One region of the Aquincola agrisoli genome, then DNA from elsewhere that is predicted to be linked to it. Evidence: predicted binding sites of a transcription regulator. Region 1 holds the regulator's gene; the other holds the start of a gene.
The links. Region 1 encodes NrdR, which represses ribonucleotide reductase genes. Its sites were predicted from a motif close to CACNANATNTNGTG; they were not measured.
Positions count from the first base shown of each region.

Region 2: V4F39_RS10210 (ribonucleoside-diphosphate reductase subunit alpha) is a predicted target of NrdR. The motif match lies at 1,900-1,913, and genes of this name have one in related genera.

Region 1 covers NZ_JAZIBG010000019.1:67,878-71,282, reverse strand. The annotation lists gene glyA (serine hydroxymethyltransferase) at 68-1,315, shown strand; gene nrdR (transcriptional regulator NrdR) at 1,340-1,783, shown strand; gene V4F39_RS06590 (sigma-54-dependent Fis family transcriptional regulator) at 1,814-3,405, opposite strand, start outside.
Region 2 covers NZ_JAZIBG010000024.1:20,089-23,493, reverse strand. The annotation lists gene V4F39_RS10210 (ribonucleoside-diphosphate reductase subunit alpha) at 1-1,726, opposite strand, end outside; gene ampD (1,6-anhydro-N-acetylmuramyl-L-alanine amidase AmpD) at 1,946-2,536, opposite strand; gene V4F39_RS10200 (sigma-54-dependent transcriptional regulator) at 2,533-3,405, opposite strand, start outside.

The DNA of each region.
Region 1 (3,405 bases):
GATGGCACCGCCGTCCTCTCGGATGGCGGCCCGCGATCAGGGTCTTCAACTCTGAAGAAGGACTGCCATGTTCGACCGGAACCAGCACACGATCGCCCAGATCGACCCCGACCTCTGGACCGCGATCCAGTCGGAGAACCGCCGCCAGGAAGAGCACATCGAGCTCATCGCGTCGGAAAACTACACCAGCCCCGCCGTGATGGCCGCGCAGGGCTCGCAGCTCACCAACAAGTACGCCGAAGGCTACCCGGGCAAGCGCTACTACGGCGGCTGCGAGTACGTCGACATCGTCGAGCAGCTCGCGATCGACCGCGTGAAGCAGCTCTTCGGCGCCGAGCACGCCAACGTGCAGCCCAATTCCGGCTCGCAGGCCAACCAGGCGGTGTTCTTCGGCCTGCTGCAGCCCGGCGACACCATCATGGGCATGAGCCTCGCGGAGGGCGGCCACCTCACGCACGGCATGCCGCTGAACATGAGCGGCAAGTGGTTCAAGGTCGTCAGCTACGGCCTGAACGAGAAGGAAGAGATCGACTACGACGCGATGGAGCGGCTGGCCCACGAGCACAAGCCCAAGCTCATCATCGCCGGCGCGTCGGCCTACGCGCTGCGCATCGACTTCGAGCGCTTCGCCAAGGTCGCCAAGGCCATCGGTGCCTACTTCATGGTCGACATGGCGCACTACGCCGGCCTGATCGCCGCGGGCGTGTATCCCAACCCCGTGCCGCATGCCGACGTGGTCACCTCCACCACGCACAAGAGCCTGCGCGGCCCGCGCGGCGGCATCATCCTGATGAAGGATGCGGTCGCCAAGCAGATCAACAGCGCGATCTTCCCCGGCATCCAGGGCGGCCCGCTGATGCACGTGATCGCCGGCAAGGCAGTGGCTTTCAAGGAAGCGCTCGCGCCCGAGTTCAAGACCTACCAGCAGCAGGTCGCCAAGAACGCCGCGGTGCTGGCCGAGACGCTGATCGAGCGCGGCCTGCGCATCGTCAGCGGCCGCACCGAAAGCCACGTGATGCTGGTCGACCTGCGGCCGAAGAACCTCACCGGCAAGGAGGCCGAGGCCATCCTGGGCCGTGCGCACATGACGTGCAACAAGAACGGCATCCCGAACGACCCGCAGAAGCCGATGGTCACCAGCGGCATCCGCCTGGGCAGCCCGGCCTTCACCACGCGCGGCTTCCGCGAGGAGCAGGCGCGCCAGACCGGCCACCTGATCGCCGACGTGCTGGACCGCCCGCACGACGAGGCGGTCATCGCCCAGGTGCGCGAGAAGGTGGCTGCGCTGACCCGGGAATTCCCGGTCTACCGCTGACACCCGGCAGCCCCGCGCCGCTCCATGCGCTGCCCCTTCTGCAGCCACGAGGAGACGCAGGTCGTCGAGACCCGCGACTCCGACGAAGGCGACGTCATCCGCCGTCGCCGCCGCTGCCTGAGCTGCGACAAGCGCTTCACGACCTACGAGCGCCCGGAGATCGCGATGCCGTCGGTGGTGAAGAAGGGCGGCGCGCGGGTCGAGTTCGACAGCGCCAAGCTGCGCGCGTCGATGCTGCTGGCGCTGCGCAAGCGGCCCGTCAGCATGGAGCAGGTCGATGCCGCCATCGAGCGCATCGAGGAGAAGCTGCGAACCAGCGGCGCACGGGAGCTGCCCTCCACGCGGCTCGGTGAACTCGTCATGCGCGAACTCAAGCGCATCGACAAGGTCGCCTACGTGCGCTTCGCGTCGGTCTACCGCAGCTTCGAGGACGTCGACGAGTTCCGGCAGCTCATCCGCGATATCTGAGCGTGCGGGCCGCCAGGCCCCGGCCGCGGCTCAATCGAGCGCGCCGGCCTCGCGCAGGTGCCGGTACACCGTCGTCCGCGAGACCCGCAGGTTGCGCGCCGTGCGGCTGACCGACCCACTGCGGCGGTACTCGGCCACCACGGCCTGCGTTGCGCCCTGCTGCAGGCGCGACAGGCCCGGGCCCGGCGCCTCGCGCTGCGACGGTGGCAGCACCCCCGCCACGTCGCCGGCATCGAGCAGGCCGGTGGGATGCACCAGCAGTGCACGCGCGAGGCAGGCGCGCAGCTCGCGGAAGTTGCCCGGCCAAGCGTGTTCCGCGAGCCGCCGCAACGCCGCCGGCGTCAGGCGCGCATCGGCCTGCAGCGCCCGCAGCGCATGGTCGGCGGCGGCCTCGAAATCGGTTCGCTGGCGCAGCGGCGGCAGCCGCACGGTCACCGCATCGAGCCGGTACAGCAGGTCGGCGCGGAAGCGCCCCTGCGCCGCCGCCTGCGCCAGCTCGACGTGCGTGGCCGCGAGCACCTGGACGTCGACCGCCTTCAGCTGGCGCCCGCCCACCGGCCGCAGCAGCCCGTCGTCGAGGAAGCGCAGCAGCGCCGCCTGCAGCGGCAACGGCAGTTCACCGACCTCGTCGAGCAGCAGCGTGCCGCGGTGCGCGGCGGCCAGCAGGCCCTCGTGCCCCTGCCGGCGCGCGCCCGTGAACGCGCCCCCCACATAACCGAACAACTCGGCCTCGAACAGCTCGGCCGGCACGGCGCCGCAGTTGACGGGCACGAAGGGCCCGGGCCGGCCGCTGGCCGCATGCGCGTGCCGCGCCAGCAGCTCCTTGCCGCTGCCCGTCTCGCCCTGGATCAGCACCGGCAGGCCGCGGCGGACGGCGGCCGCGGCCAGCGTGTAGGCCTGCTGCACTGCGGCGTCCTCGGCCACTTCCCCCGCCGCCGGCAGCGACGCAGCCGGACGCGGCAGCCGGCCGGTGGACGCGGGCGCGGAGACGGGTACCGAGGGCCGCCGCGCCGCGATGCCGCCCGGCTGCAGGCAGGACACCGCCAGCACGCTGCCCAGCGCGTCGCGCAGCCGCGTGCCGCTGCCATGCAGGCGGGCGACGAAGCGCTCGAACGGTTCGTTGAACAAGTCCTCGAACGCCGTGCCCCGCCGGACGGCCAGCCCGCTCAACAGCCCGGCGGCACGCGCATTGAACGCACTGACGCACCCGTCGCCGCCGAACGCGAGCAGGCCGGCACTGAGCGTGCCGATGAATTCCGGCCGGGGATGGATCGCCACCACCAGGTGCGCGGCGCGCTGCTCCGCGAGCAGCACGTTCTCGATGTGCGCCGCGGCCATCTGCACCAGCGCCTGGGTGTGGCGCTGGCGTGTGTCGAAGTACGACGAGGCGTCGAGCGCGCCGACGATCCTGCCGTCCGCGTCGCGGATCGGCGCCGCGGTGCACGAGATGTCGCAGAACTGCCCGAAGAAGTGCTCGGGCCCGTTCACCGCCACCGACCGGCCGCAAGCGAGCGCGGTCCCCAGGCCGTTGGTGCCGGCCGCCGATTCGGTCCACAGGCTGCCCGCGGGGATGCCGGCACCGGCGTGGCTGGTGGCGAAGCGCTGGTCGGCGTACCGGTCGA
Region 2 (3,405 bases), on a different contig from region 1:
GCACCACGCCCACGTGCTGCTGCGGCGAGCGCACGTTGCAGGCGTCCTTGAACGTGATCCAGGGATGGCCGGTCTCGAACAGCATCGAGAGCATCTTGCGCCACAGGTCCTTGGCCGGCATGCGCTTGAAGAGCTTGATCTCGCCGCGGTCGACCTTGGCTTCATACGCCGAATAGGCTTCCTCGAACGCCTTGCCGATCTTGTCGTGAAGGTCGGGGCAGGTGCTGGGCGAGAACAGCGTCCACTGGCCGTCCTCCATCACGCGCTTCATGAACAGGTCGGGAATCCAGTTCGCCGTGTTCATGTCGTGCGTGCGGCGGCGGTCGTCGCCGGTGTTCTTGCGCAGTTCGAGGAACTCCTCGATGTCCAGGTGCCACGTCTCGAGGTACGCGCACACCGCGCCCTTGCGCTTGCCGCCCTGGTTGACGGCCACGGCCGTGTCGTTGACGACCTTCAGGAACGGCACCACGCCCTGGCTCTTGCCGTTGGTGCCCTTGATGTAGGAGCCCAACGCGCGGACGTTGGTCCAGTCGTTGCCCAGGCCGCCGGCGAACTTGGACAGCAGCGCGTTTTCCTTCAGCGCCTCGTAGATGCCGTCGAGGTCGTCGGCCACGGTCGTGAGGTAGCAGCTCGACAGCTGCGAGCGGCGCGTGCCGGCGTTGAACAGGGTGGGCGTGCTCGACATGAAGTCGAAGGTCGACAGCACGTTGTAGAACTCGATCGCACGCGCCTCGCGGTCGATCTCGTTCAGCGACAGGCCCATCGCCACGCGCATGAAGAACGCCTGCGGCAGCTCGATGCGCTGTTCGTCGATGTGCAGGAAGTAGCGGTCGTACAGCGTCTGCAGGCCGAGGTAGTCGAACTGCAGGTCGCGGTCGGCGTTCAGCGCGGCGCCCAGCTTGGCCAGGTCGAACTGCTGCAGCTTCTCGTCGAGCAGCTCGGCCTGCACGCCCTTCTTGATGAAGGCCGGGAAGTAGTCGGCGTACTGCGTGGCCATGTCTTCCTGCATCGCCTCGAAGCCCAGCACTTCCTTGCGGATGGTGTGCAGCAGCAGGCGTGCGGTGGCGCGGGTGTAGCCCGGGTCCTTCTCGATCAGCGTGCGCGCGGCCAGGATGGCGGCCTTGTGCACTTCTTCGAGCGGCACGCCGTCGTACAGGTTGCGGCGGGTCTCGGCCAGGATGGGTTCGGGGCGGATGTCGGCGCCCAGGCCGGCACAGGCCGACACGGCCAGCGCCTGCAGCTTGGCATCGTCCAGCGGCACGCGCACGCCGCCCTCGGTGACGAAGAACTGATGCTGCGCGGCCGATTCGGCCGCCACGCCCTGGCGCGCACGCTCCTGCGAACGGCGCTCGCGGTACAGCACGTAGGCGCGCGCCACTTCATGGTGGCCGCCGCGCATGAGGCCCAGCTCGACCTGGTCCTGCACGTCCTCGATGTGGAACGTGCCGCCGCCCGGGCGTGAGCGCAGCAGCCCGCGCACGACGTTCTCGGTGAGGCCGTCGACGGTCTCGCGCACGCTGGCCGAGGCCGCGCCTTGCGTGCCATGCACGGCCAGGAAGGCCTTCATCAGCGCCACGGCGATCTTGTTGGGCTCGAAGGCGACCACCGCGCCGTTGCGGCGCAGGATCTGGTAACCCTGGTAGGCCGAGGCGGCAGCGCCGGCAACGGGGGGGCGGGACGTCGGCAACACCGGGGACGACGCCGGGGTACTGGCAGTGGCGTGCATAACAACCTTCTCCTGTCTTGTGGTGTTCGTGGAAAACGCGGCAAAAAGGAAGCCCTGGCAAGGTGCGGTCGCATTCCTTGCCGAGACTACGTGCATTCGGAAACCGATACGGGTAACGGAGAAAATATGCGGCTGCAGGAGCCGTGTTCAACCGTGCGGTGCCTGAAGCATAGCACTAGATCTAGCGCTTGCCAGCCCCTTTGCACACTATCCGTAGAGCTATGGCTGCGGATCTCCCGGGCCCGCCGGCCACCGCAGCACAGCCCCTGCCCGGCGTGCCAGGCGCGCCCCGCGCTGCCAGTCGAAGCCGGCGCCGGGATCGTGCTTGCGGCCCGGGGCCACGTGCTCGTGGCCGGCCACGTCGGCCAGCGGATAGGCCTTGCACAGCCCACCCAGCAGCCCGCCGAGCATCTCGTACTGCGGCGTCTCGAAGGGCCCGCCCTCCAGCCCTTCGAGCTCGATGCCGATCGACCAATCGTTGCAATTGTCGCGGCCCTGCCAGCACGACTGGCCGGCGTGCCAGGCGCGGTCGTCGCACGACACGAACTGCAGCAATTCCCCATCGCGCCGGATCACAAAATGCGCCGAGACGGTCGCGCCGCGGATCAGGCCGAAGTACGGATGGGCCGCCCAGTCGAGCCGGTTGGTGAAGAGCCGCTCGATCTCGTCGCCGCCGTACTGGCCGGGCGGCAGGCTGATCGAGTGGACCACCGCCAGCGTGATCGCGGTGCCTGCCGGACGGGGGCCGAAATTGGGCGAGTCGATGCGCCGCGCCGGCGTCCACCAGCCCGACTGCCAGGCCGCGCTCACGCTTCCTCGTGGCGGTCGGGGCCATCGCCGACCTGCACGCCCAGGCGCGCCATGCGGTAGCGCATCTGGCGCAGCGACAGGCCCAGGCTCGCCCCGGCCGCCGTGCGGTTGTAGCGGTGGCGCTCCAGTGCGCGGGCGAGGATGTCGCGCTCCACGTCGTCCAGGTAGGCGACGAGGTCGGCAGGCAGCGGCGCCTCCGTGCGGGCGGGCGGCAGCTCGGGCATGGGCGCGAGGACGTCGTGGCGATCCGGGTCCGACAGCTCCGTGTCGCCGAACGCCGCGTCGGGCAGCCCGAGGTCGGCGCGCTCGATCACGTCGGTGCCGGCCATCGCGACGGCACGCTGCAGCAGGTTCTCCAACTCGCGCACGTTGCCCGGGAAGACGTAGCGGGTTAGGTGCTCGAAGGCATCGCGGCTCAGCCGCGGCGGCGACGAGACCCCGGCATCGCGCGCGATGCGCTCGAGCACGGCGGCGCTGATCGGCGCCAGGTCGTCGAGCCGTTCGCGCAGCGGGGGCACGCGGATCTGGATCACGTTGAGCCGGTAGAACAGATCCTGCCGGAAGCGTCCGGCCTGCACCTCCGCCGCCAGGTCCTTGTGCGTCGCGCTGACCAGGCGCACGTTGACCTGCGCCTCGTTGACCGCGCCCACCGGCCGCACGGCGCGCTCCTGGATCGCCCGCAGCAGCTTGCTTTGCATCGACAGCGGCAGGTCGCCGATCTCGTCGAGGAACAACGTCCCGCCGTGCGCAGCCTGGAAAAACCCCTCGCGGTCCTCGGTCGCGCCGGTGAACGCGCCCTTGCGATAGCCGAAGAACTCGGCCTCCAGCAACTGCTCCGGGATCGCGCCGCAGTTGACGGCGATGAAGGG